3 regions of the Rhizobium sp. RAF36 genome follow, and region 2 is predicted to be linked to each of the others. Evidence: riboswitches for the same ligand, from Rfam matches in the RefSeq annotation. Region 2 holds a riboswitch; each other region holds the start of a gene.
What was found. A riboswitch is a leader RNA that binds a small molecule or an ion and turns the genes downstream of it on or off. The one in region 2 is predicted to bind cobalamin.
Positions count from the first base shown of each region.

Region 1: another riboswitch for cobalamin. It lies ahead of bluB (5,6-dimethylbenzimidazole synthase); the one in region 2 lies ahead of nrdH (glutaredoxin-like protein NrdH).
Region 3: another riboswitch for cobalamin. It lies ahead of cobU (bifunctional adenosylcobinamide kinase/adenosylcobinamide-phosphate guanylyltransferase); the one in region 2 lies ahead of nrdH (glutaredoxin-like protein NrdH).

Region 1 is NZ_JBFREC010000001.1:660,698-671,283, reverse strand. Features, by position in the region: gene AB4Z25_RS03340 (NADP-dependent malic enzyme) at 1-1,512, shown strand, start outside; gene AB4Z25_RS03335 (DUF2865 domain-containing protein) at 1,637-2,734, shown strand; gene bluB (5,6-dimethylbenzimidazole synthase) at 2,731-3,414, opposite strand; cobalamin riboswitch at 3,458-3,638, opposite strand; gene AB4Z25_RS03325 (TolB family protein) at 3,657-4,487, opposite strand; gene AB4Z25_RS03320 (hypothetical protein) at 4,629-4,835, opposite strand; gene AB4Z25_RS03315 (NAD+ synthase) at 4,880-6,559, opposite strand; gene AB4Z25_RS03310 (LTA synthase family protein) at 6,802-8,691, shown strand; gene AB4Z25_RS03305 (DUF1003 domain-containing protein) at 8,774-9,307, shown strand; gene AB4Z25_RS03300 (GFA family protein) at 9,304-9,699, opposite strand; gene AB4Z25_RS03295 (TadE/TadG family type IV pilus assembly protein) at 10,000-10,422, shown strand; gene AB4Z25_RS03290 (pilus assembly protein TadG-related protein) at 10,423-10,586, shown strand, end outside.
Region 2 is NZ_JBFREC010000004.1:272,214-282,799, reverse strand. Features, by position in the region: gene AB4Z25_RS16590 (GMC family oxidoreductase) at 1-1,250, shown strand, start outside; gene AB4Z25_RS16585 (MarR family winged helix-turn-helix transcriptional regulator) at 1,345-1,821, shown strand; gene AB4Z25_RS16580 (FUSC family protein) at 1,872-3,881, shown strand; gene AB4Z25_RS16575 (DUF1656 domain-containing protein) at 3,888-4,097, shown strand; gene AB4Z25_RS16570 (efflux RND transporter periplasmic adaptor subunit) at 4,094-4,981, shown strand; gene nrdF (class 1b ribonucleoside-diphosphate reductase subunit beta) at 4,988-5,962, opposite strand; gene nrdE (class 1b ribonucleoside-diphosphate reductase subunit alpha) at 6,192-8,351, opposite strand; gene nrdI (class Ib ribonucleoside-diphosphate reductase assembly flavoprotein NrdI) at 8,321-8,731, opposite strand; gene nrdH (glutaredoxin-like protein NrdH) at 8,744-8,965, opposite strand; cobalamin riboswitch at 9,218-9,441, opposite strand; gene metE (5-methyltetrahydropteroyltriglutamate--homocysteine S-methyltransferase) at 9,592-10,586, opposite strand, start outside.
Region 3 is NZ_JBFREC010000001.1:532,867-543,452, forward strand. Features, by position in the region: gene AB4Z25_RS02690 (chloride channel protein) at 1-809, opposite strand, end outside; cobalamin riboswitch at 1,032-1,422, shown strand; gene cobU (bifunctional adenosylcobinamide kinase/adenosylcobinamide-phosphate guanylyltransferase) at 1,702-2,226, shown strand; gene cobW (cobalamin biosynthesis protein CobW) at 2,232-3,278, shown strand; gene cobN (cobaltochelatase subunit CobN) at 3,282-7,394, shown strand; gene cobO (cob(I)yrinic acid a,c-diamide adenosyltransferase) at 7,414-8,046, shown strand; gene AB4Z25_RS02715 (EamA family transporter) at 8,046-8,471, shown strand; gene AB4Z25_RS02720 (helix-turn-helix transcriptional regulator) at 8,468-9,265, opposite strand; gene AB4Z25_RS02725 (nuclear transport factor 2 family protein) at 9,268-9,630, opposite strand; gene AB4Z25_RS02730 (isochorismatase family protein) at 9,799-10,476, shown strand; gene AB4Z25_RS02735 (TSUP family transporter) at 10,473-10,586, opposite strand, start outside.

The DNA of each region.
Region 1 (10,586 bases), on a different contig from region 2:
GGCGCCGATGTGTTCCTCGGCCTCTCTGCTGCCGGCGTGCTGAAGCCGGAACTGCTCGAGCAGATGGCCGAAAAGCCGCTGATCATGGCGCTCGCCAACCCGACGCCGGAGATCATGCCGGAACTCGCCCGTGCCGCCCGGCCGGACGCGATGATCTGCACCGGACGCTCGGACTTCCCGAACCAGGTCAACAACGTTCTCTGCTTCCCCTTCATCTTCCGCGGCGCGCTGGATTGCGGCGCCGAGGAGATCAACGAAGCGATGAAAATGGCAGCCGTCCGCGCCATCGCCGGCCTCGCCCGCGAAGAGCCGTCCGATGTCGCCGCCCGCGCCTATTCCGGTGAAACGCCGATCTTCGGACCGAACTATCTGATCCCCTCGCCGTTCGATCCGCGCCTGATCCTGCGCATCGCGCCTGCCGTCGCCAAGGCAGCGGCCGAGAGCGGCGTCGCACGCCGTCCGATCACCGATTTCGACGCCTATCTCGACCAGCTGAACCGCTTCGTCTTCCGCTCCGGCTTCATCATGAAGCCGATCTTCACGGCCGCCAAGGCTGCCGAAAAGAAGCGGGTGATCTTCTCCGAAGGTGAAGACGAACGCGTGCTCCGCGCCGCTCAGGTTCTCATCGAAGAAGGCATTGCCGAACCGATCCTGATCGGCCGTCCGCAGGTCATCGAAACCCGCCTGCAGCGCTATGGCCTGCGCATCCGCCCGCTTTCCGACTTCGCCGTCATCAACCCGGAAGACGATCCGCGCTTCCGCGAATATGTCGATCTCTATCTGTCGCTCGTCGGCCGCCGGGGCGTTATCCCGGAAGCGGCCCGCACGATCGTGCGTACCAACACCACCGTCATCGGGGCGCTGGCGCTGCGCCGCGGCGAAGCAGACGCGCTGATCTGCGGCCTCGAAGGCCGTTACGAGAAGCACCTGCGCGACGTTCGCCAGATCATCGGCAAGCGCAAGGATGTCCGCGATTTTTCAGCGCTCAGCCTGCTGATCTCGCAGCGTGGCGCCACCTTCTTCACCGACACCTACGTGACGTTCAATCCGAGCGCCGAGGAAGTGGCTGAATCAGCCGTTCTGGCTGCCGAGGAAATCAAGCGCTTCGGCATCACGCCGCGCGCCGCCCTCGTCTCGCATTCCAACTTCGGCTCGCGCGAAAGCGAAAGCGCCACGAAGATGCGCGGTGCCCTGCAGCTGATCCGTGATGCCGCCCCTGATCTCGAAGTCGATGGCGAAATGCATGGTGAGAGCGCAATCGCCGACGAAATCCGCAAGCGCGTCATGCCGTCCACCACGCTGCACGGTGAAGCCAACCTGCTGGTCTTCCCGAACCTCGATGCGGCCAACATCACGCTCGGCGTCGTCAAGTCGATGACCGACGGCCTGCATGTCGGCCCCATCCTGCTCGGCACCGCGCTCCCGGCCCATATTCTGGCGCCGTCGGTGACGTCGCGCGGTGTGGTCAATATGGCGGCGCTTGCCGTCGTCGAGGCCCAGCAGCCGGCGTGATTTGCCGTCGATCGGAAAAATGCGTTAGAATTCCTTCGTTAGCTTGTTAACGGAAGGCAGCTAGACAGAACGGATGCGGCAAATGCTCTGCCGCTTCCGGTTTATTATGCTGCGGGATGATACCGTGAAACGCCGAAGCCTGACCCTTGCTCTCTTTCTCGCTGCTGCCGCGCCCGCGGCGGCGCAGACCAGCGCGATCTGCGAAGATCTGCGCGGACGCCTTGCCGACCTGCCGCAGGTGATCGGCAACGGCCCGGAGATCCGCCAATATGCAAGCGCCATAGCCGAACAGAACCTCGAGCTCCGCAAGCTGCGCAACGACCTGCGCAGCAACGGCTGCAGCGTCGACAGCATGGTCGTCATCGGCGGCGAGAACGACCGCTACTGCGGCGATCTGCAGGAATCGGAATCGCGGATGATCGACAACATCCACTACCTCCAGGAGCGCCGCAACCAACTGCGGGAGGCCGGCGGCAGCGACGTCAACGAACGCCGCGAACTGATGGCGGCCCTCGACGATAACGGCTGCAACGACGATCCGGGCTATCAGCCGGACGAGCGCGCCTATGTCCCGGCGCCAAGTACCGAAGAACAGGCGATGCGCGGCGATACCTTCATTCCGCTCGGCAACGGCGAGGAAGGCAACACCCAATATGGCGTGCCCCGCGGCGAGATGATGTCGCATGTCAGCACCATGTGCGTGCGAAGCTGCGACGGCGGCTTCTTCCCGATCAGCACCAATGCGACCTCGATCGATTTCAGCCGCGACGCCTCCACTTGCTCGAAAATGTGCCCCGGCATCGAGACGGAGCTGTTCTATCAGGACGTCTCCAACACCGACGCGGCCAACATGATCTCGGCCGCGACCGGCGCGCGCTACAGCGCCATGCCGAACGCCTTCGCCTACAAGAACCGGGCGCCCGGTGAGAAATCCTCCTGCAGCTGCAATCTGACCGCCTATTACGAGCAGATGCGCAAGAACCAGACGGTCAGCGCGCCGCCGCCAAAGGGCTCGATCACGACGATCACGACCAAGCCGCCGGCAACTGCAGCCCCCACACCGGCTGCGCCGCAGGCACAGGTACCGGACCGCCCCTACGACCCCGGCAACAGCAAGGTACGCCAGATCGGCCCGCAATTTCTCGCGGGCGACCAGGGCAGTATCGACCTGAAGAACCCGGCGACATCTGGGCCGCAGCCGCAGCAGCAACAACAGAATTAGCGGCGGCCCCAGCCATCGCGGAAGATCAAATCGTCGAGCGAAAGCCGCTGCCGCCAGCCTTTAACGGCCAGCTCGGGCTCGCTATAGAGCGTATCGACATAGCCGACGCATAGCCAGGCGACGATCTCGATATGCGCGGGCACGCCGAGAATGTCCTTGAGCTCGCTCTCATGGAAAATGCTGACCCAGCCGACGCCAATGCCTTCGGCCCGTGCCGCGAGCCAGAGGTTCTGCACCGCACAGACGGTTGAATAGCTATCCATCCGCGGATTATGCGTGCGCCCCAGCACGACGTCACCGCTGCGTGACGGATCGCAGGTGATGCAGATGCCGAGCGGCGCCTTGAGGATACCCTCGAGCTTCAGCGACCGGTATGTCGCCTGCCGCTCACCATCGAACATCCCGGCCGCCTCGCGGTTCGCCCTGTCGAAGGCGTTCCACACGCGCTGACGCACACCTGCATCTTCGACAACGATAAAATTCCAGGGCTGCATGAAGCCAACCGAGGGCGCGTGGTGCGCGGCTCCGAGTAGCCGCATCAGCACGTCGGATGGTACAGGATCAGGCAGAAACTGGTCGCGCACATCGCGCCTGGTCATGATCGCCCGGTAGACGGCGTCGCGCTCGTCAGCGGAAAAGGCGGACGCGCCTTCAAGCGCATCCTTGTTCATGGGCCGCATCGTCAAATCCCCAACAACGCAACCGCCCCGCCGTCCGCGCGGGATCAGTCTATGATGCCAGGCCGGTCTTCTGACTTGGCGTCATCCGCCCACCGCAGCCTTCCCGGTGTCAACCAGTGGCATGATGCGGCAGGCGTCGGCCTTACAGCGTTGGGCACGTTCCGGGCTTGCACCGGATTCCCGATTCTCCCGCGGCAAGCGGGCACCTGACCCATGCCTCTTGCCCGCTTTTACGAGAAGCTTCAAGTAGCCGGGAAATACCGGACATAGGCAAACTCGTCACCATCAGGTGACCAGCAGGGAACATTGATCGTGCCCTGCCCGCCGAACAGCTCGAAGAGCGTCGTCAGATTGCCGCCGTCCATATCCATCAATCGCAGGCGCACATGCAGGTCGCGCGGATGATCGAAGACGTCAGGATCGTAGGAAAGCAGCAGCACCTTGTCGTTGGTAGGCGCCGGATGGGCAAACCAGTTGCCGTAATTGTCGTGCGTGACCTGCTCCAAACCGGTCCCATCGGGATGAATGCGCCAGATCTGCATCAGCCCGGTGCGGCTGGAATTGAAATAGATCCACTGCCCGTCGAAGGAATAGTCAGGCCCGTCATTGCGCCCCTCGCCATGCGTCAGCCGCCGCTCGGCGCCGCCATCGACGGAAATCGTGTAGATATCGAAGAGATCGCCGCGAATGCCGCAATAGGCGAGTTCCTTTCCGTCAGGCGACCAGCCATGCCAGTAGGACGGCAGGTTTTCGGTGATCTGTTTCGGCGCGCCGCCTTCCGACGGCAGGGTATAGATGCAGGATTTGCCATGCTCGGTCTTGTCGGAGATCACATACTGCCTTCCGTCGGGCGAAATGCCGTGATCGTTGTTGCAGGCCGTGGCAAAGCCGGTATCGACCTGCTGCAGACCGCCCTCACCGTCCGGTGACAAGCGATAGAGAAGGCCATCACCGTTCAGCAGTAGGTAGCGGCCATCGGGCGAAAAATTCGGCGCCTCGATCAGCTGCTCCGTCTGGAACACGACCCGGCTCCGACCGGTGCGGATATTGTAGATCTCGACCGAACTGCGCATGCATGCCTCCCGCATTTGCTGCGGCCCGGCGCTTAGCCGTTCCGCTTCATTCTGATTTGCATGCGGTTTGTGCCATGCATCTGCGTTTCGATAAAGGCGCATCGCTTCAAAAGCGAGCTGAGGTTCAAGGACACGAAATCCTCAGTTCAGAAGATGCCAACTCACTAGGAAAGGATGAATTCCAGATGCGACAGCGCCGACCGTAGCCAATGTAGCGAGAACAATCTGATATGTTTCGAGCTTCAACCGGCGCTCAAGAACGACCGTCTCGCCCCGCCAATAAAGCCGGTTTGCTTCGTCCAATTGAAAACCATCGAGCTCATCCAAGGCAATTGTGCGCAATGCCATGCTCGTCCCCTCTCAATCTAGACAAACTGCAAATGATAATACCCCTACCGATCCCTAAAACGGTTGGTGATCGGATAGCGGCGGTCGCGGCCGAAATTCTTCTTGGTGATCTTCACGCCTGGCGCCGACTGGCGGCGCTTGTATTCGGCGAGATAGAGCAGATGCTCGATCCGGTGCACCGTCGCGACATCGTGGCCGCGCGCGACGATCTCATCGACGCCCATTTCCTTCTCGACGAGGCATTCGAGAATGTCGTCGAGAACCGGATAAGGCGGCAGCGAATCCTGGTCGGTCTGATCAGGCCGCAGTTCGGCAGAGGGCGCCTTGTCGATGATGTTTTGTGGGATCACCACGCCTGATGGGCCAAGCGCATCCGGCGGCACATGCGCATTGCGCCAGCGCGAGATCGCATAGACCTGCATCTTGTAGAGGTCCTTGATCGGATTGAAGCCGCCGTTCATATCACCGTAGAGCGTCGCATAGCCGACCGACATTTCCGACTTGTTGCCGGTGGTGACGACCATCGAGCCGAACTTGTTGGAGATCGCCATCAGGATCGTGCCGCGGGCGCGGCTCTGCAGGTTTTCTTCGGTGATGCCGCTATCGGTGCCTTCGAAGAGATCGGAGAGCGCCGAGGTAAAGCCGGTCACCGGCGCCTCGATCGGCACGATGTCGTAGCGGCAGCCGAGCGCCTTGGCGCATTCGGCGGCATCGTTCAGCGAATCCTCGGACGTGTAGCGGTAGGGCAGCATGACGGTGCGGACCCGCTCCTCGCCCAGCGCATCGACGGCAATTGCCGCGCAGATCGCCGAGTCGATGCCGCCGGAGAGCCCAAGCACGACATTCTTGAAGCCGTTCTTGTTGACGTAGTCGCGGAAGCCGAGCAGGCAGGCCCGGTAATCGGCCTCCTCTTTCTCCGGAATATGCGACATCGGTCCTTCGCTGCAACGCCAGCCGTTGTCGCCGCGCTTCCAAGTGGTCACGGCAAGCGCCGGCTCGAACTGGCTCATCTGGAAGGCCAGCGACTTGTCGCCGTTGAAGGCAAAGCTCGCGCCGTCGAAGACCAGTTCGTCCTGGCCGCCGAGCTGGTTGGCGAAGATCAGCGGCAGGCCCGTTTCGATCACCTGACGCAGCGCCACCTGATGGCGCACATCCACCTTGCCGCGATAATAGGGCGAGCCGTTCGGCACCAGCAGGATTTCGGCGCCGCTTTCGGCCAGCGTCTCGCAGACGCCGAGATCGTTCCAGATCTCCTCGCAGATCGGCACGCCGATCCTGACACCACGGAAATTCACCGGTCCCGGCATCGAGCCTTCGCTGAACACACGCTTCTCGTCGAATTCGCCGTAATTCGGCAGATCGATCTTGTCCCGGAACACCAGGATCTTGCCGCCATCGAGCACCGCGACGGAATTGTGCCGCCCGGTCTCGCCCTGCCGCGGGAAGCCGACAATCAGACCCGGTCCGCCATCCGCGGTATCGGCTGCGAGGTCCTCGATGGCCTTGAGGCAGGCCTTCAGGAATGCCGGTTTCAGCACCAGATCCTCGGGCGGATAGCCGGAAATGAACAGCTCGGTCAAAAGCAGCAGATCCGCGCCCTGACGGGCCGCATCGGCGCGTGCCTCGCGGGCTTTGGCAAGATTTCCAGCAACATCGCCAACCGTTGGGTTGAGCTGGCCGACGGCAATCCGGAGCGTGTTCAAGGGAGCGTTTTCCTGTGTCATGTCATCTATTTAGCGCGCGCGCGTTCGCCCCGCAACGTGTCCTGCCATGAAAAGCCGCCGGGTCTGCTCAGACGAAAATTCAAATCTTCGGGAAAAGCAAGGAAACATTAACGGTTCATCTAGCGTTCATGGCGGGCATGTGACAGTTCGGTGAAGGTTTTATGACGCCGGGATGACGGCGGGAATGACATTGGAGTCCGCCCTTGATCGCGTTGGTCATGAAGTCCGCGCAGGCCAGAAGAATGGCGCTGCTTTCTGCTGGTCTCGGCGCGAATGTCCGCTCTCCCGCCGCCCGAGCCGCCCTCAGCATCGCATTCACCTTTTCGATGGCACTGCTCAGCGTCATCGCCGTCGAATGGATCGCCCGCAGCACGCTTGCCGATGTCGGCGATTTCCTGACCTCGACGGCCCGCCCCGGTATGACCACCGTCGTCATGCTGACCATCCTGATGCTGACGCTCGATGCCGCCTTCGGCCGCCGCTATCTCTCGGCGCTGATCCTCGTTCCGCTTGTCTTGATCCCCGCGTTCGTCTCCAATCAGAAGCAGCATTACCTGTCCGATCCCTTCTATCCCTCGGATATCCTCTTCGGCCGGCAGATCATGGAGTTGCTGCCGGTGATGGTGCGCGACCGGCCGTTCACGGCAATCGCCATCGTTGTCGGCCTAGTGCTGCTCGCCGCCGGCATGGTGTTCGGCTGGCGTTATGCCTGGCGCACCTTTCCGAAGCTGTCGAACCAGGCGCGTCTTCGCCGCCTCTGCCTCGGCCTGCCGGTGATCGCCGCCTTCGGTTCGCTGATGGATTATTCGCAATATTCCTACATCCGCGACCGCCTGCAGGTCGTGCCGATGATGTGGGACCAGAAGGAAAATTATCGCAGCAACGGCTTCATCCTCGCCTTCATCTTCAATGTGCCGATGGCCGATGTCGCCGCCCCTGCCGGCCTCAACGCCGAGGCGCTCGACGCGATCCCGGCCCGCAATTACGGCTATCTCGCCGGTCCGCGTGAAAAACCCGATGTCATCATGCTGATGAGCGAATCCTTCTGGGATCCGACGCGGCTGAAGAAGCTGAATTTCAGCGCCGACCCGATGCCGACGATCCGCGCCTCCCAGTCCGGCTATGTCTTCTCGCCCGAATTCGGCGGCATGACCGCCAATGTCGAGTTCGAGGCGCTGACGGGGTTCTCCAATGCCTTCCTGCCCTATGGCAGCATTCCCTATCAGCAATATATCCGCCGCGACGTCCCCTCGCTCGCGACCTTCTTCCGCGGCGAAGGCTACACGGCGCGCGCGCTCCATCCCTTCAGCGGCTGGTTCTGGAACCGCAACGAGGTCTACAAGGATTTCGGCTTCGAGGAGTTCCGCACCGAGGAAACCCTGCCGCCGATGGAAAAGCGCGGCATCTTTGCCTCCGACGACTCGCTGATGAAGGAAATCATGCGCGAGGGCGACGGACTGGATAAGCCGTTCTTTTTCTTCGCTGTCACGCTGCAGGGACATGGCCCGTACGAGGCCAACCGCTACGCCCATAACTCGATCGATATCCAGGGCGACATTCCGGAAGCCGACCGCGCAACGCTCGCAACCTATACGCAGGGCGTCAAGGAAGCCGACGACAGCCTGAAGATGCTGATGGACTGGGCCTCGCACCGCGACCGCGAGACGATCATCGTGCTCTGGGGCGACCACCTGCCTCCGCTCGGTAATGTCTATATGAGCGCCGGTTACATGCCGGACCAGGTCGCCACCCGCAAGGCGCCGCTCGATGTCATGAAGCAGCAGCACGAGACGCCGCTGGTGATCTGGTCGAACAAGAAGGGCGTCAAGCAGGATGTCGGCACCATCAGCCCGTCGCTGATCTCCTACAATCTTCTGAAGTTCGCCGGCTTCGAGCATCCCTACTACACCGGCTTCCTCGGCCGGGTGCAGAAGAAATACGACATCATCGACCGCTACCAGCTGGCAACCCGCAAGAACGAGGTGACGCCGGACTGGGTGCTCGATCCGAAGAAGCTCGATCCCTTGGTGCGCGATTACCGCTACCTGCAGCACGACGTCATGTTCGGCAAGGCGCAGACGCTCGACCGCTTCTTCCCGCAGCATGTGATGGTCAACGAAGCCAGCTACTGAGCAGCTAAGACACTAATTCGCATTGCATTCAGGCCATCAGCGGGAATACTGGCTCCGACGCGATACAGCATCGGAGCCTCGCATGTATAACCTCCCCAATTTCATCCACACGCATTTCGGCAAGAGTGCCGACGAACTCGGCGACATCGAGAAGCGCGTGCTGCAGAAGGCGCATGAACGGAAGATCATCTCCACCAACGTCAATGCCGTCCTTTCGGCCGAGTCGTCCTTCGGTCAGCGCATTGCCGATGGCATCGCCCGCGTCGGCGGCTCCTGGTCCTTCATCCTGACCTTTCTGGCCTTCCTGGTGATCTGGACTGTCATCAACACCATCATCCTGGCGACCGGCGCCTTCGACCCCTACCCCTTCGTCTTCCTCAATCTCATCCTCTCGATGCTCGCCGCGATCCAGGCACCGATCATCATGATGTCGCAGAACCGCCAGGCCGAGCGTGACCGGCTGGAGGCAGCCAAGGATTATGAGGTGAACCTGAAGGCCGAGCTGGAAGTGCTGGCGCTGCACCAGAAGATCGACATGCGCGTGCTGACCGAGCTGACCTCTTTGCGCGAGGACGTCGCAAGGCTCAGTGCCGCGCTCGACGCCAAACGCATCTAGGCACTTTCGGGATATTGCGGCAGGCCGTCGTTGATCTCGTAGAAATCGGCCTTGTCGGCGCAGTAGATATGGTAGCCGATGGACAGCCCGCTCGGCTGATCGAAGGCACCGGCAAGGATCGAGACCGTGTCGGCGCCGGTGCGCTGCCAGAACAAGCCCGATCCGCAATTGCGGCAGAACCCGCGCTCTGCCGCATCGCTCGACTGATACCAGTGCAAAGCCTCCCGGCCGTCAATGACAAGCCCCTCAAGCGGGACGTCGGTTGAGGTAAAATACAACCCCGTCTGCCGCCGGCACTGCGAGCAATGGCAGGCAACGACAGGCCCCGGCTTGCCAGTGCCCCGAAACCGCACGGCGCCACAGGCGCATCCTCCAGCATAGTCTCCGCTCATTGCCGCCGTCTCCATTTGAACTCCTGCTGAAACTGACGGCAGACGGCGAAGGGGTCAAATCCAATCTGTTGATGGAAAAGCTCAGTGTTTTTGATGGTTTGAAAGACCGCCCCGCACTGGTCGAGTCAGGCCCTCTCCGGCCGAAAGCCATCGGGAGTTGCATGGAAAAGCAGGAAGGCCTTCCCGAAATAGGTCATCTTGCCGCAGCAAAACACACGCATTACTTTTATTAGCTAATCCAAAATTAATAGTTTCAGGCCTATACAGAACACAGCTTACAAAGCTCGCATGAGGCGCAGTATGACAGTGTTTCGCCGTTTCCGTTCGAACGACAAGGGAGCCGCCGCGATTGAATTTGCGATCATCGCTCCGCTGTTCCTGCTCGTGATGTTGACGCTGATCGCCTACGCGATCTACCTGACCGCCGCCCATTCCGTCCAGCAGATCACCGCCGACGCCGCCCGCACGGCTGTCGCCGGCATTTCCGCCAAGGAGCGCGAAACGCTGGTCGACAATTTCATCACCGCTTCGACGATCAATCATCCTTTGCTGCAGAAGGACAAGATCCACGTTACCGTGACCACAGATCCCGGCAACGTCAACCAGTTCACGGTGACGACGGAATATGATTCCGCCAATCTACCCATATGGAATTTATACACTTTTCCGCTTCCGGACCATACCATCAAGCGCTTCGCGACGATCCGGATGGGAGGCATCTGAATGACATTGAATGCCTTCAGGCTTTGCCGTGACAAGCGCGGCAACATTGCCATCAGTGCCGCTCTCTGCGCGCCCCTCATCATCTACTCCCTTGGCCTCGGGGTCGACTACGGCATGCTGACGCTGCAGCAGCGCCGGCTGCAGCAGATGAGCGATATAGGCGC
Region 2 (10,586 bases):
CACACTTTACCGGCATCGAGGCCAACAGCCGCTTCAACAACGCCTATCACGGCATATCAGGTGAGCTTCGCGTTTCCGAACCGAAGCATATTTCGGATACGACCGAGGATTTCATTCGTGCCGCCCAGGGGCTCGGCCATTCCTACAATCCGGATTTCAATGGCGAGCGCCAGAACGGCGTCGGCATCATGCAACATACATTCGCCAAGTGGGGCCGTCGCACCGAGCGCTCCGACGCGAAAAAGGCCTTCCTCGATCCCCTGGCAAAGGACGAGCGGCTGCAGATCATCACCTGCGCGCGGGTCGACCGCATCCTCATCGAAAACGGCCGCGCCCGCGGCATCGTCTACACTAGGGATGGCGAGACGCAGACGGCGATCGCAGGCAGGGAGGTGCTGGTTGCGGCCGGTACCTATAACAGTGCCAAGCTGATGATGCTGTCGGGGCTCGGTCCGGCCGGTCACCTTCGCCAGCACGGTATTGCCGTTGCAGCCGACATTCCAGGCGTCGGCGCCAATCTTCAGGATCATCACGAAGTCCCGGTGATCGCGACGACCAAGGGCAAATCCGGATATTTCGGCGAGGACAAGGGCTGGCCGATGATCCGCAACGGCCTGCAATATCTGTTCTTCGATTCCGGGCCGGTGACGACCACGGGGATCGAATCATGCCTGTTCTACGATCCGGATGGCGGCGAGCGTCCCACTATTCAGCTCTATTGCGCTCCGATCGTCTATCTCGACCGCGACGTCTCCTCGGCCAAACCCACCTGGGGCGTGACCTTCACCTCATGCCTTCTCAGGCCGAAGGCGCGTGGCAGCGTCCGGCTGCGCTCCGCCAATCCTGCCGACCAGCCGCTGATCGATTGCAACTTCTTCGGCGATCCCGATGATCTGAGGCTGACACTGGCATCGCTGAAGACAGCGCGCCGGTTGCTGGAAACCGAGCCTTTCCTGTCCAAGATCGACATGGAGATCCTTCCCGGCCGCGCCATTCAGGACGAAGAAGCCCTGACGAAATTTGCCGGGCAGACGGTCAAGACCAACTATCATCCCTCCGGTAGCCTGCGCATGGGGCCGGACAGCGACCCCATGGCGGTCGTCGGCAGCGATCTTCGTGTGCGGGGCATCGCCGGCCTTCGGGTCATCGATTGCTCGATCATTCCCTTCATTCTTTCGGGCAACACCAACGCTCCGGCGATGGCGATCGGCTCGAAGGCTGCCGAGATGATCGCCGCCAGCCACGCCTGAGCTAAAGGCCGACCAGCATAGCCAGATTGCCGCAGCCAATAAAATAGATAGCGAATAATTTGAATCCTATCGAATTCGGTGCTATATCCAACGCATGGATACCTACAACAGCCTTCAGCGCGTCTTCACCGCAAACCTGCTTTCGACCGGCCGCCAGTGGCGCCGCGCCGTCGACCTCGCACTCAGCAGCCACGGAATCTCCGAGGCCTGCGCCGCCCCGCTTCTCTGGATCGGCCGCCTCGGCGGCGGTGTCCGCCAAGTGGTGCTGGCCGGCCATGTCGGCATCGAAGGGCCATCGCTGGTTCGTCTTCTCGATCAGCTCGAAACGCTTGGCCTTGTCGTCCGCAAGGACGATCCTGCCGATCGCCGCGCCAAGGGTCTTTATCTGACCGATGAGGGCAGTGCCCTTGCGGCACGCATGGAAGCCGTGCTCGACGAGCTTCGCGAGCGCATTCTCCAGGATGTCAGCAAGGCAGACCTTGAAGCTGCCGTGCGCGTGCTGCAGGCCTTCGACAATATAGACGTGACGCAGACAGGCGCCCTCGAAAAGGAAATCGAGGCAGCGTCGTGATACCCGTATGGCGTGACTGGTTATTCTCGGGCAAGGCGTTTCTTGCCTCGATGCTGGCGCTTTTCGTGGCGCTGTCGCTCGATCTGCCGCGCCCCTACTGGGCGATGGCGGCCGTCTACGTTGTCGCCAATCCGCTGGCGGGCGCCACAAGCTCCAAGGGCCTCTATCGCGCGCTCGGCACGCTGCTCGGCGCTTCTGCCGCGGTGTTCTTCGTTCCGCTCTTCGTCAACGCGCCCGAACTGCTGTCGCTGGTCGTGGCGCTCTGGACCGGCACGCTGCTGTTCATCTCGATGCTCGACCGCAGCGCCCGAAGCTATGTCTTCATGCTTGCCGGCTATTCGCTGCCGATGATCGCCCTGCCCTCTGTCGGCTCGCCCGAGACGGTCTTCGACACGGCGCTTGCCCGCTCGGAAGAGATCATCATCGGCATCGTCTGCGCCAGCATCGTCAGCGCCGTCATCTTTCCGGCCAGCGTCAGCTCGCTGCTCGGCCAGCGCATCACCACCTGGCTCGATGATGCCGGAAGCTGGGCCGACGAGATCCTGCGCGGCGAAGGCGCCTCGCCGGCAACGCCGCTGAAACGCCAGAAGCTCGCCTCCGATGTGACTGGTCTTGATCTCGTCATCAGCCAGCTCGGCCATGACGCGAATGGCCGCGATATCGTCCGTCATTCGCGCGAATTGCGTGGCCGCCTGCTGATGCTGCTGCCGCTGTTTTCATCGCTTGCCGACCGTCTTCACGCGCTGAAAGCCTCCGGACAGGAGCTGCCGCCGGCGCTTTCCGCGCTGCTCAACGATGCCGCCGCCTGGTTACAGCAGGGCGGCAAAGGCAAGCCGGATGGTACAGGCGCGAACTTGCGCCGCCGCATCGATGACGTCCAGACCTCGGAAAGCCACGAAACCGGCTGGAACGCCCTGCTTTATCGCAGCGCGCTTGCCCGCCTCGGCGAGATCGTCGATCTCTGGCACGATTGCCTGACGCTGCGCGACGAGATCGCCAGCGGCCGCCATGCCGGTCCGTGGCATCCGGTTTTCCGCCACCGCCAGGTGGTCGGCCGCGTCAGGCATTATGACTATGCGCTGATTGCCTTCGCTGCCGGTTCCGTCGTTGCCGGGATCGCTGTCGCCTGCTTCTTCTGGATCTTCACCGGCTGGCAGAATGGTGCGGGCTTCGTCACCATGGCCGCCGTCGCCTGCTCGTTCTTCGCCGCGATGGACCGGCCCGCGCCCTTCATCCGGTCGATGTTCATCTGGTCGGCTCTGAGCCTTGTGATCTCCTTCGTCTACATTTTCGCCATCCTGCCGGCGGTCAACTCCTATGAGCTGCTGGCCGTGGTTTTCGCCCCGCCCTTCCTGTTGCTAGGCCTGCTGATCACCCGGCCGCAGTTCAACATGCTGGCGATGCTGCTTTCGGTGAACAGCGCGAGCTTCATCGCTCTCCAGGATCGCTACACATCCGACTTCACCACCTTCACCAATGAGGCGGTCGCGGCCCTTGCCGGAATCGGCTTTGCCCTCGTGTGGACGCTGATCGCCCGTCCTTTCGGCGCCGAACTCGCCGCCGGGCGGCTGGTGCGTGCCGGATGGAAGGATCTGGCCGAAACGGCAGCCGGCGAACGGCGCACCGACCATGAGCGGCTCTCCGGCCGCATCCTCGATCGCCTCGGCCAGCTGGTGCCGCGCCTCGCCGCCGTCGAGGATCGCGAACTAAAAAAGGTCGATGGCTTCGCCGATGTGCGCCTCGGCTTTAACGTTCTGATGCTGCAGACCCGGCGCAAGGAACTGACCGGCGCAAGCGCACTGTCTGTCGGCCGGGTGCTCTCAGGCGTGTCCGATTTCTACCGGGCGCGGCTTGATGCCGGCCAGGCAATCGACCCGCCCGACGAGTTGCGTGCCGCTATCGACGACAGCCTCGGAACCATTACCCATGAACGGACGGAAACCCGGGACAATATCGATGCCCTGGTCGGTCTGCGCCGGGCGCTCTTCCCTGAGGCGGCGCCGCCAGATTGGCCCACGCCCGAAACCATCTCAACCCCGCTTCAGATTGCAGCCGAGTAAACCGTCATGCCTGCCGAATTCGATCTCTATGGCGTCTATGTGCCGCGCCTTCTCGTTCTCATGGTGCTTTCCCTTCTTCTCGTGATGATCGTCCGTCGCGGACTGAGCTGGGTGGGCGCCTATTCGCTCGTCTGGCACCGCGGCCTCTTCGATCTCTCCCTCTATGTGCTGCTTCTCGGAGCAGTCTCCTCCCTGACACGCTGGTACTTCGCATGAACACGCTGAAATCAATCTCCCGCCTGATCGTCACCCTCGCCTTCGTTGCCGCCGCCGCCTATGCCGGCCACGGCCTTTGGGTGCATTACATGGATGAACCCTGGACGCGCGACGCGCGTCTGCGCGCCGACGTCGTCGGCATCGCACCGGACGTTTCCGGCCTCGTCAGCGACGTCGCGGTCAAGGACAACCAATCGGTCAAGAAGGGTGATGTGCTGTTCCGCGTCGATGGCGAGCGCTTCAAGATTGCTCTCGCGCAGACCGAAGCGGCGCTCGAAGGCGCCAAGGCCATGCTGGAACAGGCCCGCCGCGAAACCGACCGCCAGCAGCGCCTCGGCGATGCCGCCTCCGTGCAGCAGAAGGAACAGGCGCGCACAGCCGCCGACCAGGCCGAAGCCACCTATCTGCAGGCCGTCGCCAACCGCGATCTGGCGCAGCTCAATCTCGACCGCTCCGCCGTCAGAGCAACGGTCAACGGCACGGTTTCGAACCTCAGCCTGCGCCCAGGCGACTATGTCACCGCCGGCACCGCCAAGGTCGCGCTCGTCGATACCGACTCCCTGCGAGTCGAAGGCTATTTCGAGGAAACCAAGCTGCCGCGCATCCATGTCGGTGACAGCGTCACGATCCACCTGATGGGCCATCGCCAGACGCTGGAAGGCCATGTCGACAGTATCGCGACCGGCATCGAGGACCGCGAGCGCACGTCGGGAACCGGGCTGCTGGCCAATATCAACCCGACCTTCAGCTGGGTGCGGCTGGCGCAGCGCGTTCCGGTTCGTATCAATCTCGACAAGGTGCCTGACGGTGTGCAGCTGATCGCAGGATTGACGGCGACGGTCGAAGTCGGAAGCCAAAGGTCCGACCTCGCCTCGCTCGACTGACCTTGCCTAGAAGTTCCAGTCCTCGTCCTCAGTCGCCACCGCCTTACCGATGACGTAAGACGAGCCGGAGCCCGAGAAGAAGTCGTGGTTCTCGTCGGCATTCGGCGAGAGGGCCGAAAGGATCGCCGGATTGACCTTGCAGGCCTCCGGCGGGAACAGCGCCTCGTAGCCGAGGTTCATCAGCGCCTTGTTGGCGTTATAGTGCAGGAACTTCTTGACGTCTTCGGTGAGCCCGACGCCGTCATAAAGCGCCTCGGTATATTTGGCCTCGTTGTCGTAGAGCTCCAGCAGCAGATCGAAGGCGAAATCCTTGATCTCCTGGCGGCGGGTTTCCGGCAGACGCTCGACGGCGCGCTGGAACTTGTAGCCGATGTAATAGCCATGCACCGCCTCGTCGCGGATGATCAGGCGGATCATATCGGCGGTGTTGGTGAGCTTGGCGCGGCTCGACCAGTACATCGGCAGATAGAAGCCGGAATAGAACAGGAAGCTTTCGAGGAAGACGCTGGCAACCTTCTTCTTCAGCGGATCGCCCGAAGCATATTGCTCCATGATCAGCGCCGACTTCTTCTGCAGAAACTCATTCTCGTCGGACCAGCGATAGGCGTCGTCGACGTCAGGCGTCGAGCACAGCGTCGAGAAGATCGAAGAATAGGAGCGCGCGTGCACAGCTTCCATGAAGGAGATGTTGGAAAGCACCGCCTCTTCATGCTGGGTCGAGGCATCGGCCATGAGCGTCACCGAGCCGACGCCGTTCTGGATAGTGTCGAGCAGCGTCAGCCCGGTAAAGACCCGGATCGTCAACTGCTGCTCTTCCGGCTTCAGCGTCGCCCAGGAGGGAATGTCGTTCGACAACGGTACCTTTTCCGGCAGCCAGAAATTGCCGGTCAGGCGGTTCCAGACTTCGAGGTCCTTGTCGTCCTCGATGCGGTTCCAGTTGATGGCGCGGACGCGGGATACGGGCTTGGCGTGCATGTTCATGGGAAATCTTTCCTCAATCAGTTCTGTTGGAGGACGCGGCCCCCTCACCCTAACCCTCTCCCCGCTGGGGAGAGGGGACGTGCCCGCCTACACGCCTCAATCAAGGGGCTGACGGGCGCTGCGGTTCCCTTCTCCCCAGCGGGGAGAAGGTGCCGGCAGGTCAGGCGCAGCGTGCTGCGCCGGGGATGAGGGGGGCTACTCGCTCTAAGGCCAGCGGCCGGAAATCAGATCACAACGTACACGACACACATCCCTCCACCTGCGTCCCCTCCAGCGCCATCTGGCGCAGGCGGATGTAGTAGATGGTCTTGATGCCCTTCTTCCAGGCGTAGATCTGAGCCTTGTTGATATCGCGCGTCGTCGCCGTATCGCGGAAGAACAGCGTCAGCGACAGGCCCTGGTCGACATGCTGGGTGGCAGCCGCATAGGTGTCGATGATCTTCTCCGGTCCGATCTCGTAGGCGTCCTGGTAATAGTCGAGATTGTCGTTGGTCATGAAGGCCGCCGGATAATAGACGCGGCCGATCTTGCCTTCCTTGCGGATCTCGATCTTGGAGACGATCGGGTGGATCGATGACGTCGAGTGGTTGATGTAGGAGATCGACCCCGTCGGCGGCACCGCCTGCAGGTTCTGGTTATAAAGCCCGCCCTCCATGACGGCCTTCTTCAGTGCCAGCCAGTCTTCCTGGGTGGGAATTTCGATACCGGCATTGCTGAACAGGTCAGAAACCGTCTGCGTAGCCGGTTTCCATTCCATTTCGGTATACTTGTCGAAATATTCGCCCGACGCGTATTTGGAATTCTCGAAACCCTTGAAGCTCTGGCCCCGCTCGATCGCGAGACGGTTCGAGGCGCGGATGGCGTGATAGGTCACCGTGTAGAAATACATATTGGTGAAATCGACGCCCTCTTCGGAGCCGTACTGGATTCGCTCGCGGGCCAGATAGCCGTGCAGGTTCATCTGACCCAGGCCGATCGCGTGGCTCTCGTCATTGCCCTTCTCGATCGACGGGACCGAGGAGATGTGGCTCATGTCGGAAACTGCCGTCAGCGCCCGGATCGAGGTCTCGATCGTCTTGCCGAAATCGGATGAGTCCATGGCGGCGGCGATATTCAGCGAGCCGAGATTGCAGGAAATGTCCTTGCCCATCACCTTGTAGGACAGATCGTCATTGTACTCGCTGGCTTCGCTGACCTGCAGGATCTCGGAGCACAGATTGCTCATGGTGATGCGTCCGGCGATCGGGTTCGCCTTGTTCACCGTGTCTTCGAACATGATGTAGGGATAGCCGCTCTCGAACTGGATCTCGGCGACGATCTGGAAGAAGTCGCGGGCCTTGATCTTCTTCTTCTTGATGCGGCTGTCGGCCACCATCTCGCGGTATTTTTCGGTCACCGAGATTTCGGTGAACGGCACGCCGTAGACGCGTTCCACGTCATAGGGCGAGAACAGGTACATGTCCTCGTTGTTCTTGGCGAGCTCGAAGGTGATGTCTGGAATGACGACGCCGAGCGACAGCGTCTTGATGCGGATCTTCTCGTCGGCATTCTCGCGCTTGGTATCAAGGAAGCGCATGATGTCGGGGTGGTGGGCGTTGAGATAGACGGCCCCTGCCCCCTGGCGCGCGCCGAGCTGGTTGGCATAGGAGAAGGCGTCCTCGAGCAGCTTCATCACCGGGATGATGCCCGACGACTGGTTCTCGATATGCTTGATCGGCGCGCCCATTTCGCGAATGTTGGTCAGCGACAGCGCCACGCCACCACCGCGCTTCGACAACTGCAGCGCAGAATTGATCGAGCGGCCGATCGATTCCATATTGTCTTCGACGCGCATCAGGAAGCAGGAGACCAGCTCGCCGCGCTGCTTCTTTCCGGCATTGAGGAAGGTCGGCGTTGCCGGCTGGAAGCGGCCGGAAATGATCTCATCGACCATGTCGCGGGCCAATGCCTCGTTGCCCTGCGCCAAGGCGAGTGCCACCATGCAGATGCGGTCTTCATAGCGCTCCAGATAGCGCTTTCCGTCAAAGGTCTTCAGCGTGTAGCTGGTGTAATATTTGAAGGCGCCGAGGAAGGTCGGGAAGCGGAACTTCTTGTCATAGGCGTGATCGAAGAGATCGCGCACGAAGTTGAACGAATACTGATCCAGCACCTCCTGCTCGTAATAGCCCTCGGTGACGAGGTAATCGAGCTTCTCCCGGAGATTATGGAAGAACACGGTGTTCTGGTTGACGTGCTGCAGGAAATACTGCTTCGCCGCCTGCCGGTCCTTGTCCAGCTGGATCTTGCCGTCCTCGTCATAGAGGTTCAGCATCGCGTTCAGCGCGTGGTAATCCAGCCCGGTTTCCGCGGCTTGCGCCTTTACGGGGCGCTCGAGAACTGCCGTGTCCAAAATCGTTCCAATCCGTGTTTGACGTTGGCAACATCATCAGCGGTGCCGAGCAACTCGAACCTGTAGAGGTAAGGTACCTGGCATTTCTTCGCGATGATGTCGCCGGCGAGCCCATAGGTCTCGCCGAAGTTGCTGTTGCCCGCGGCAATCACGCCGCGGAGGTTCGAACGGTTTGCCGCATCGTTCAGGAAACGGATCACCTGCTTGGGCACAGCTCCCTTGCCGCCCTCGCCGCTATAGGTCGGGACCACAAGAACATAGGGAGAGACGGCTTGAAGCGTCTCGCCTGATATCGGGATGCGCCGGGCGGGAAGGCCAAGCTTTTCGACGAAGCGATGGGTGTTTTCCGACCGGCTGGAAAAATAGACGATCTCGCCCATCGCAGCCGCCGCTCAGGCGAGCGCGCTGATCATGTCGGGGCGGAAGCCCGCCCAATGCTGCTCGCCGGCGATGACAACAGGGACCTGACGGTAGCCGAGACCCTGCACCAGATCATAGGCGGCGCTATCGGTGGAAACATCGATGATGGTGTAGTCGATGCCCTGGCGATCGAGCGCGCGGGTGGTTGCGGTGCACTGAACGCAGGCGGGCTTGCTGTAGACGGTGATGCTCATGGGAAAACCTCGTGACTGGAAGGCATGGGATATCGTTCGGACATCCGCCGATGTCCGCGCTTGGGAAGATCGAAAAGGAAGACAGCCGTTGCCGGTTGCCGGGCGTCAGCAGCCCGTCATTCGCGCCGGTATGATCTGAAACTCAAAGACATAAGACTTCACCCCGAAGTGGCTCATGCGGGACACACCGGAGGAAGCGAAGAGCGGCATCATGCCCACATCTCATCGCTCGCCAGCCGGACACCCCGCCCGTGGACGTTTTCGCTCAAGGCAGGTCTCCTGGCTTGCGGATCATCACATTCATCCCGGTCTTCCCAGGTCTTCATGACCCAGTGACCCGAAATGGGACATATGCTCGCCGCTCACAGTTGCGGGGGCAGCTCCGGCATTGCTCCGCCTTGCGGCAGATCTCACCGAATTCCCGTCTTAGCCCGCGATCCTTGCGAATCGAGGGAACCTCGAACACTAGATATAGTACGCGAGTCTATTTTTACGTCAATGGATGGTTCAGGTTTCGGGTGCCGCAAGCCGAAAAAATGAATGTGATGTGGATAACGGAAGATTAATGCGGATTGGCTGTGGAAAAGAGAAGCCGGCAAAAGCCGGCTCCTCGAATGCGATGACGATCAGGCCGTTGCCGTGGCAACGCGTTCGCGCAAAGACCGCGCCGCCGCCACCATATTGACGAGCGCCGGCTTCACTTCCTCCCATTTGCGGGTCTTCAAGCCGCAATCCGGATTGATCCAGAGCTGCGAATCGCCAAGCCGCTCGCGCGCCAGAAGAAGCAGACCGGTCATATCGGCAATATCGGGAACGCGTGGCGAGTGGATGTCGTAGACACCCGGGCCGATTTCGTTCGGATAGTCGAAACCGCGGAATGCCTCCAGCAGCTCCATCTTCGAGCGCGACGTCTCGATCGAGATCACATCCGCATCCATCGCGGCGATCGCATCGATGATGTCGTTGAACTCCGAGTAGCACATATGCGTGTGGATCTGCGTCGCGTTGCTGACACCGGTCGAGCACAGGCGGAAGCTTTCGACGGCCCAGTCGAGATAGGTCTTCCATTGCGAGCGCCGCAGCGGCAGGCCTTCCCGGAGTGCTGCCTCGTCGATCTGGATCATTCTGGCGCCGGCCTTTTCGAGATCACCGACCTCGTCGCGAATCGCCAGCGCGATCTGCCGGCATGCTTCGCTTCGGGCGATATCATCACGCACGAAGGACCAGTTGAGGATCGTCACCGGTCCAGTCAGCATGCCCTTCACCGGCCGGTCTGTCAGAGACTGGGCATATTGCCACCAGCTTGTCGTCATCGGCTTCGGCCGCGCGATATCGCCGAAGATAATAGGCGGGCGGACATAGCGCGACCCATAGCTCTGTACCCAGGCATGCTGCGTGAAGGCAAAGCCTGACAGCTGCTCGCCAAAATACTGCACCATGTCATTGCGCTCGAACTCGCCATGAACGAGCACATCGAGGCCGATTTCCTCCTGCCAGCGGATGGCTGCTTCGGTTTCCTTGCGCAGGAAAGCCTCATAGTCCGCATTGCTGAGCGTCCCCTTCGTGTGTGCCGAACGGGCCTTGCGGACTTCAGGCGTCTGCGGAAAGGACCCGATCGTCG
Region 3 (10,586 bases), on a different contig from region 2:
GAAACGCCCTGCATGATCAGGATGCCGGCACCGGCGCAGCAGGCGCCAAGCAGAATGGCCGGCACATAATCGGCCGGCACCACAGTGCCGAATCTGCCTACGTCGATGGTGAAATCGTTGCCTGCGAGCAGCCGCGCCACCAGCGTCGAGAGCAGGGCGGAGACGACAACGGGTGTCAGCGAGACGATGGTGTAGGTGCCGATAATCAGCTCGAACGCGTAGAAGGCGCCGGTTAGCGGGGCATTGAAGGCTGCGGCGATAGCGCCTGCCGCACCGCAGCCGAGGAGGACGCGCAGATCGGCGCGGCGCAGCTGCAGCTTCAGGCCGAGCTTCGAGGCCAGGCCCGCCGCCAGCTGTGTATAGCCGGCCTCGAGGCCCACGGACGCGCCAAAGCCGTTGGAGATCAGGTTCTGGATGGCGACGATGATGCTGTCGGTCAGCGACAGGCGGCCGCCATGCAGTGCATTGGCCTCGATCGGGTCGACCATCGGCTTCTTGCGCGTCCTGCTAAGGATGAAGAGCAGCAGGCCGAGAAGCATGCCGCCGCAGACCGGTGCCAAGAGCAGCAGCAGCTTGTTGCTGATATCGGAGGAGCTCAGACGATCGACATCGCTGATGCCGAAGATCAGGCTGTGCATCTCGCGGGAGATCAGGCTCATGCCGGTGACCGCGCAGCCGGAGATGACGCCGACCGCGCCACCGGCGAAAACCATGCCCATTTCGTTCTGGCGCGCCAGCGCGCGCAGCCGCGCCAAATCGAATTTGAGATGGCGCCGCGTCAGGCGGCCGATATCGGTTTTCGTGAGCATGATGACAGAACTAGGCGACGGGGAGCAGGATCAAGGAAGCGCGCTTTGTGCGCCGCATGATTTCGCGAGCAATTGCAGCAAAAGCGAGGCGACGGCAAGCGAAATCGCGTCTTAAGTTAATGAATTTAATAGACTATCTGTTTGGTAGACTCAGTCGTGTTAAGGTGCGGCATTTTTCATCGCGCCGGGCTCGATTGACTTCGCACTGCCGCGCGCCTAACGATGAAATCAATAACGGATGGTTCCGGAGCGGTGATTGCCGCCCTGGATGAAAAGGGAATGTGACGGGGCGGACCCAAACCGGGCGTCTTCATCACAGCCGACCCCGCGACTGTAGAGCGGTCAGGGTCTTCCATCCGGTGCACCGGCACCATTGCCTGATCGCCGCATTCCGCGGCAGGGCGGTGGCTCAAGGACACCGGAAAAGCCACTGGAATGCATCGTGATCAGCAGGGGCTGGACGCCTCCATTTCTACGAATCGTCCGCCTTTTCACGAGAATGCAGCCGGGAAGGCGAGGAAGATCCGCTGGCACGATCAGGGATGGCCTTGCGCCATCCCTGTCGGGGCCTCAAACCGCGAGCCAGGAGACCTGCCAACCGTGCCGGGCGAAGAGCCCACCCAAGGGCAATCCTGTCCGCTGCCAGCACGGAGGTTGTCGTGGCTGAAACGCGAATTTGCATGCCGTCACGTCGGGCGGCCCCCAGGCGCTCCCTCATTCCTGTGCCTGTCACAGGAATCCAGCGTGCCCAAGTCCTTGGGCACAGAAGACTCATTTCCTTGCTGTTAGGTTTCATTCACGGCGCCGACGTGCCGTGGCTGGATTCCTGTGACGAGCACAGGAATGAGGGAGTGCGGGGAGAGCGCATACGTTTCGCCGCAGGCCTTTGCGCATGAGCGGCTCTCCTTCCAGCACCACCTTCATCCTTGGCGGTGCCCGTTCCGGCAAGTCCCGTTTCGCCGAACAGCTGATCGCCGATAGCGGCCTCGAGCGCCACTACGTCGCTACCGGGCGGGCCTGGGATGACGAGATGCGGGCGCGGATTGCCGCTCACAGGGACGATCGCGGGCCATCCTGGACGACGCATGAGGAGCCGCTGCAGCTTGTCGAATGCCTGTCGGCCGTCGACGGCGAAGGGCGGGCGATCCTTGTGGATTGCCTGACGCTCTGGGTCACCAATCTGATGATGGGCGAGCGGGATATGGCGGCGGAATCTGCGGCCCTTGCCGCCTGGCTGCCGAAGGCCAGGGCTCGGCTCGTGTTTGTTTCCAATGAAGTCGGCCTCGGGATCGTGCCCGAGAACCGGATGGCGCGGGATTTCCGTGATCATGCCGGGCGGCTGCACCAGATGATCGCGGCCTCCGCCGCGGACGTGTATTTTATCGCGGCCGGGCTGCCGCTGAAAATGAAGGGTTGAAATTTATGAACCAGAAGATCCCCGCAACCGTGATCACCGGCTTTCTCGGTGCCGGAAAGACGACGATGATCCGCAACCTGCTTTCCAATACCGGCGGCAAGAAGATCGCGCTGATCATCAACGAATTCGGCGACCTCGGCGTCGATGGCGACGTGTTGAAGGGCTGCGGCGCCGAGAACTGCACCGAGGACGACATCATCGAACTGACGAATGGCTGCATCTGCTGCACCGTTGCCGACGATTTCATTCCGACGATGACCAAGCTGCTCGAGCGCGAGCAGCGCCCCGATCATATCGTCATCGAGACCTCGGGCCTAGCGCTGCCGCAGCCGCTGGTCGCCGCCTTCAACTGGCCCGATATCCGTAGCGAAGTCACCGTCGATGGCGTGATCACCGTCGTCGATAGCGCCGCCGTTGCCGCCGGACGTTTCGCCGACGACCACGATGCCGTCGATGCGCGCCGCGCCGAAGACGAGTCGCTCGATCATGAGAGCCCGATCGAAGAGCTGTTCGAGGATCAGCTGACGTGCGCCGATCTGATCGTGCTCAACAAGACGGATCTGCTCGATGCCGCAGGCATTATCCGCGTCCGTGACGAAGTGGCGTCGCGCATTTCGCGCAAGCCGGCGCTGATCGAGGCGAAGAACGGCGAAGTTCCGGCCAGCGTCTTGCTCGGCCTCGGCGTCGGCACCGAGGAAGATATCGTCAATCGCAAGTCCCATCACGAGCTGGAGCATGAGGACGGCACGCCGCATGACCACGACGAGTTCGACAGCTTCGTCGTCGAGCTCGGCGCGATCGTCGATCCGGCCGGTTTCATCGAGAAGCTGAAGGGCGTGATTGCAGAGCATGACGTGCTCCGCCTGAAGGGCTTTGCTGCTGTTGAGGGCAAGCCGATGCGCCTGCAGATCCAGGCTGTCGGCAGCCGTATCGACCAGTATTTCGACCGCGCCTGGGCGTCGGGCGAGACCCGCGGCACGCGTCTCGTCGTCATCGGCCTGCATGACATGGACGAGGCGGCCGTGCGCAAGGCCATCGAGGCGCTCGTCTGATCCATGCATCTGCTTCTCGCCCAGAAAGGAACGATTAGCGACGGTGACGAGGCCATCGATCTTGGCCAGTCGCCGGGCGATATCCTGTTCCTGTCTGCGGCGGATACGGAGCTTGCGGCCATCGCCGCCGCCCACGGACAGGGCGGCGGCTCGCCGTTGACGCTTCGGCTTGCCAGCCTGATGAGCCTCAAGCATCCGATGTCGGTCGATGCCTATGTCGAGCGCACCGCGCGGCATGCGAAACTCATCATTGTCCGCGCGCTCGGCGGTGCCAGTTATTTTCACTATGCGCTGGAGGCTTTGCATGCCTGTGCGGCCCTGCATGGCGCGCGGATTGCCGTTCTGCCCGGCGATTCCAAGCCGGATGCGGGGCTGACGCCGTTTTCCAATGTGGCGCTCGATGATCTCAATGCGCTGTGGGCTTACCTGATCGAGGGCGGCGACGAGAATTCGCGGCGGCTGCTGGATTATGCGGCGGCGATGCTGTCGGGTGGTGAGAAGCCCGGTGCGGCTGCGCCGCTGATGAAGGCCGGGATCTGGTGGCCGGGGCGGGGAGTCGTTGGGGTTGAGGAGTGGAGAGTGTTGTCTGCGGCGATGCTGCTGAACGTGGCACCCCCCTCTGTCCTGCCGGACATCTCCCCCTCAGGGGGGGAGATCGACTCGTGGTTGGCGTTTCCCCAGGCAATTGAGGCTGGAATGAGCGGGCGCGCCCAGCCAATCTCCCCACCTGCGGGGGAGATGTCCGGCAGGACAGAGGGGGGCGAACTTGCTGCGACGGAGGAGCTGGGGTCCGAACCCATCGCCGCCATCAGCTTCTACCGAGCCCTGGTCCAGAGCGGCGAGACCGCACCGGTCGAGGCGATGATCGAGGCCCTGGCGGCGGAAGGTCTCCGGCCCTTGCCGGTCTTTGCCTACAGCCTGAAAGACCCGGTCTCCAAGGGCATCATCGACAGCATTTTTGATCAGGCGCCTCCCGATGTCGTGGTCAACACGACGGGCTTTGCTGTGTCCGCGCCGGGTGCTCAGCGTGAACCGACCGTGCTGGAAAAAAGCGGCTCCGTCGTGCTGCAGGCAATCCTGTCGGCTTCATCACTTGAGGCGTGGGCCGGGTCATCGCAGGGGCTGTCGGCGCGCGATCTTGGTATGAACGTGGCGCTGCCCGAAGTCGATGGACGGGTTCTGGCGCGTGCCGTCTCGTTCAAGTCGGCAGCGCGTTATGACGCGGCTGTCGAAGCGAATATCGTTACCAGCCAGCCTGATGAAGGGCGGATGCGCTACACGGCCAAGCTCGCCGCTGGCTGGGCGCGGCTGCGGCGCAAGCCGGCTGCGGCGCGGCGCGTGGCGCTGGTGCTCGCCAACTATCCGAACCGTGACGGGCGCCTCGGCAACGGCGTCGGCCTCGATACGCCTGCGGGTACCGTCGAGGTGCTGAAGGCGATGCGCGGGGCGGGCTATGGTGTCACGGATTTCCCTGATGATGGCGATGCGCTGATCCGCCATCTCTCGGAGGGGCCGACGAATTCCGGGCGTGACGGAAAGGTGATCCGCGAAACGCTTTCCATGAGGCGATACAAGGCGTTCTTCGCGTCTCTTCCGAAAAAGATTCAAGACGAGATGGCGGCGCGCTGGGGCGTGCCGGAGGGTGATCCCTACGTTGTGGATGGTCACTTCGCTCTGCCGTTCACGCGGTTCGGCAATGTGCTGGCGGGTATCCAGCCAGCCCGCGGCTACAATATCGATCCGAAGGAAAGCTATCATTCGCCCGATCTCGTGCCGCCGCACGGGTATGTCGCCTTCTATGCTTTCCTGCGCCAGGAATTCGGCGCCGATGCGGTTGTTCACATGGGTAAGCACGGCAATCTCGAATGGCTGCCGGGCAAGGCGCTGGCGCTGTCGGAGGAGTGTTATCCGGAGGCGATCCTCGGGCCGCTGCCGCATCTCTATCCCTTCATCGTCAACGACCCCGGCGAGGGCACGCAGGCCAAACGCCGGACGGCTGCGGTCATCATCGATCACCTGACGCCGCCGCTGACGCGCGCCGAAAGCTATGGTCCGCTGAAGGATCTGGAAGCGCTGGTCGACGAATATTACGAGGCATCCGGCAGCGATCCGCGCCGTATCCGGCTGCTGTCGAAGCAGATCCTCGATCTCGTCGCCGATATCGGCCTCGACAGCGATGCCGGGATTGCCAAGGGCGAGACCGAGGACGAGGCGCTGAGGAAGCTTGACGCCTATCTCTGCGATCTCAAGGAAATGCAGATCCGCGATGGGCTGCATGTGTTCGGCAGATCGCCCGCGGGGCGGTTGCTGACGGATCTGACCGTGGCGCTGGCGCGGGTGCCGCGGGGATTGGGCGAGGGCGGGGATCAGAGTTTGCAGCGGGCGATTGCGCTCGATGCAGCGTTGGCGGGTGCAGTACCCCTCTCTGTCCTGCCGGACATCTCCCCCTCAAGGGGGGAGATGGGCTGGGCGGAACCGCTCGCTTCCACCTCAACTGTTTTGCGAGAGGCCAACCACGAGTCGATCTCCCCCCTTGAGGGGGAGATGCCTGGCAAGGCAGAGGGGGGTACCCCGCATACAAGCGCCAAATTCGATCCCCTCGACTGCAACATGGCCGCGCCGTGGACCGGCTCACGCCCTGCCATCCTGGCCGACATCCTCGACGCCCCCTGGCGTACCAATGGTGACACCGTCGAACGCATCGAACTGCTGGCCGCCAAGCTCGTCTCCGCCGAAACCGAATGCCCGGCTGGCTGGCCCCAGACCAAATCCGTCCTCACAGAGATCGAATCCCGCCTGAAACCCTCGATCCTCGCCTGCGGAGCCGCCGAGATTTCGGCGCTACTCACCGGCCTCGACGGCCGTTTCGTCGCTCCCGGCCCCTCCGGCGCTCCGACGCGCGGGCGGCCTGATGTGCTGCCGACGGGGCGGAACTTCTATTCCGTCGACAGCCGCGCGGTGCCGACGCCAGCAGCCTATGAACTCGGCAAGAAATCGGCGGAGCTGCTTGTCCGCCGCTATGTGCAGGATCACGGCGAGTGGCCGGTGTCCTTCGGGCTGACGGCCTGGGGCACGTCCAACATGCGCACCGGCGGCGATGATATCGCCCAGGCGCTGGCGCTGATCGGCGTCAAGCCGGTCTGGGACATGACCTCGCGCCGCGTCACCGGCTATGAAATCATTACGCCTGCAATGCTCAGACGTCCACGGGTCGATGTGACGCTCCGGATTTCGGGCTTCTTCCGCGATGCCTTTCCGGAGCAGATCGCGCTGTTCGACAAGGCGATCCGCGCCGTCGGCGCTCTGGATGAGGATGCGGCGGATAATCCGATTGCCGAGCGGATGCGCGGCGAGGCGGCGCGGCTTGCGGCGTCCGGCCTGGATGAAGCGTCGGCGGCCAAACGCGCCGGATATCGCATCTTCGGCTCAAAGCCGGGCGCTTACGGCGCGGGGCTGCAGGCGCTGATCGACGAGAAGGGCTGGGAACGTCGCGCTGATCTGGCGGAGGCCTATCTCGTCTGGGGCAGCTATGCCTATGGCGCGGCCGAGGAAGGCCGGGCCGAGCGCGGCATCTTAGAGGAGCGGCTGCGCTCCATCCAGGCGGTGGTGCAAAACCAGGACAACCGCGAGCACGATCTGCTCGACAGCGACGATTACTATCAGTTCGAGGGCGGAATGGCGGCGGCAGCGGAGCATGTCGGCGGTGTGCGTCCTTCCATCTATCACAACGACCATTCGCGGCCGGAAAAGCCGGTGATCCGTTCGCTGGAGGAAGAGATCGGCCGTGTGGTGCGCGGGCGCGTCGTCAATCCGAAATGGATCGATGGCGTGATGCGCCATGGATACAAGGGTGCCTTTGAGATCGCCGCCACGGTCGATTATCTCTTTGCCTTTGCGGCAACGACGGGAGCCGTCGGCAACCATCATTTCGAAGCCGTCTACCAGGCCTTCGTCGCCGATCCCAAGGTGCGTGATTTCATGGCGGAGAAGAACCCGGCCGCTCTCGAAGAGATGAAGGAGCGGCTGATGGAGGCGATCGACCGGCATCTCTGGACGCCACGCAGCAATTCGGCGCGCTTCGATCTGGCGCCATCATACCATAAACAGACAGCATGACATTTCATCAGGAAAGACAATGAGCGAAGAACCAGTAGACACCGCCGAAAAGGACGATGCGCGCCACAACGAAAAGATGGCGAAGAAGAAGGCCGCGCGCGGCAAGATCATGGCCACCAAGACGGACGAGAAGGGCCTGATCATCGTTCACACCGGCAAGGGCAAGGGCAAGTCGTCCTCCGCCTTCGGCATGATCTTCCGCCATATCGCCCATGGCAAGCCGTCGGCCGTCGTCCAGTTCATCAAGGGCGCCATGTGGACCGGCGAGCGTGATCTGATCGAGAAGCATTTTTCCGATATCTGCCAGTTCTACACGATGGGCGAGGGCTTTACCTGGGAGACGCAGGACCGCGCCCGCGACGTGGCGGCGGCTTCCGCCGCCTGGGAAAAGGCCAAGGAACTGATCCGCGACGAGCGCAATTCCATGGTGCTGCTCGACGAGATCAACATCGCGCTGCGCTACGATTATCTCGACATCAACGACGTTGTCGCATTCCTGAAGGCCGAAAAACCTTATATGACTCACGTCGTGCTGACCGGCCGCAATGCCAAGGACGAGCTGATCGAAATAGCCGATCTCGTAACCGAGATGGAGCTGATCAAGCATCCGTTCCGCTCCGGCATCAAGGGGCAGCCGGGCGTGGAGTTCTGATGGCGCAAAGCTGGATATTCTGGGCGTTTCTGTCGGCAGCCTTTGCGGCGCTGACGGCGATCTTTGCGAAGATCGGGGTGGCTGGCGTCAATTCGGATCTGGCGACGCTGATCCGCACCGTCGTCATCATCGCGATTCTGGCCGGTATCGTCACCGCCACCGGCCAGTGGCAGCCGCTTTCCAGCATATCCGGCAAGACGTGGCTGTTTCTGGCGCTCTCGGGCGCTGCGACGGGAGCGTCCTGGCTCGCCTATTTCCGGGCGTTGAAACTCGGCGATGCGGCGCGCGTGGCACCGATCGACAAGCTGTCGATCGTGCTCGTCGCCGTCTTCGGCGTCGTCTTCCTCGGCGAAAAGCTCGGGCTGGTGAACTGGCTCGGCGTGGTGATGATTGCGGGCGGGGCGCTGCTGCTGGCGCTGTTCTAGCCGATCGCCAGCTTTCGCAGGATTGCGGCCGTTTCCTCGTCGGCGGGGAAAAAGGATTCGATTGCCAGCTCGGAGAGCGTGACATCGACAGGCGTGCCGAACACCGTGGTGGTCGAGATCAGCGATAGCGTGCCTGCAGAAGTGCGCAGCCGTAGTGGCACGGCGATCCCTGCGTGATCGTGCTTTGTCTCATCCGCCGGGTTGCCGCCAGGAGACAGCTCCTGCAATTCCCTGAGAAGTGCGCCGAGGATCGGATCGCCCGAGTTGTCGATCTGCTGGCGAAGCCGCTCCAGAAGGTGCGCGCGCCATTCGGCGAGATTGACGATATGAGGTGCCAATCCTCCGGGATGCAGGCTGAGGCGCAGGACGTTGACAGGGCCTTCGAGCAGGCTTTTCTCAGTGACATCCGCAAGCAGCGGTGCGATTGCCGCATTGGCGGCAAGCAGCGTCCAGTGCCTGTCGATCGCGAGGGCCGGAAAGGGCTCCTGCGCTTTCAGGACCATATCGACAGCCAGTCTTGCCGGTTTCAGGGCCGGATCGTCCAATGAGCGCTCGGCAAAGAGCGGGGCGTAGCCGGCTGCGAGCAGCATCGGATTGCGTTCCCGAAGGGGAACGCCGAGCCGTTCTGCCAGATGCAGCAACATGTCGCGGCTCGGTGTCGAGCGCCCGCTCTCGATGAAGCTCAGGTGCCTCTGCGAAATCTCCGCTTCGAGGGCGAGATCGAGCTGGCTCATGCGGCGAAGCTTGCGCCAGTCGCGGAGGTGGTCACCGAGGGAGCGGGCTGAGGTCATCATCGTCAGGCTTCCGGAACGAGGTCGAGGAAACCGTGTACGGCCTTCAGGCGTCCGCCTTCAAGCAGGGCGAAGTCCGTTCCCTTGATAATCGCCTCGCTGCCGTCCGGGCCGAGACCCCAGGAGAAGCGCAGATTGTCGCCGTGGCCATCGGCGGAACCGATCAGATTGAAGCGGAAACCAGGGAAGCGGGTCTGTACGGCTTCCACCAGCGCGTTGATCTGCTCGTGACCTTCGCCGCGCATCAGGGGGTCGATATAGGTGGCGTTTTCGGCCCAGCTTTCGGCGATCAGCGCGCGGCGGCGGTCTGCATCCTCCTCGTTCCAGATGGCGATGTAGCGTTCGGCGGTGTTGCTCGCGTCGGTCATGTCATGTCTCCTTTGATCGCCCGGTTCGTCCAGGCATTGCGATCATCGGCAATGGCCGTTCGCTCATCAATTACGCGAGAGGTAATCAGGCTCGCGGCTTGGTGATTTGACAGTGCCGTCATCCGCCGGAAGGCTTGGCGATCGATTTCGAAGATGGAGGACAGCCTGATGACATCGCTTTCGGCATATGCGGCACGGGTGGCGCAACTGGCGCTTCTGGCATCCGCGCTCGGCTGGTCTTCCGCGCATGCGGCAACCGTTGTCGACGAGTGGAAGAAGATCAAGGCTCCGCCGGCGCCGAAGCTCGGTGATGTCACCGTCGATCCCTCGACGACGGCGCTGCTGCTGCTCGATTTCAACGGGGCGCAGAATCCGGACAAGGGGCCGTGCAATACCAAGGTCAAGCCGCGCTGCATTGCCGAACTGCCCCATGTGGCGAAGCTGATGAAGGAGGCGCGTGATAGCGGGACGCCGGTCGTCTATAGCATTACCTCGAATGCGGCGCCTGAGGATATCGCAACGGTGCTGGCGCCCAAGGATGGCGATCCCATCGTGAAGTCGGGCGCCAACAAGTTCATCAATACCGATCTCGAAAAGATCCTCACCGACCGGCATATCAAGACCGTCATCGTCACAGGCACGGCTTCGGAGGGAGCGGTACTGAATACGGCTGCTTATGCGGCACTGAAGGGCATGGACGTGGTACTGCCCGTGGATGGCATGTCGTCCACCGATCCCTATGCCGAGCAATATGTCACCTGGCATTTTGCCAATGCGCCCGGTGTTTCGGCGAGGACGAAGCTGACGAAGATAGACTCGATCAAGTTCGGTAAGGCGCCGGGCTAGACGCCCAGCCAGACGCGCAGCGGATTGGCGGGGTCGGCGATCAGCTTGATTGCGAAGGCGATGCAGACGACGACCAGCAGCGGCTTGATCAGCTTCGCGCCCGTGCGCAT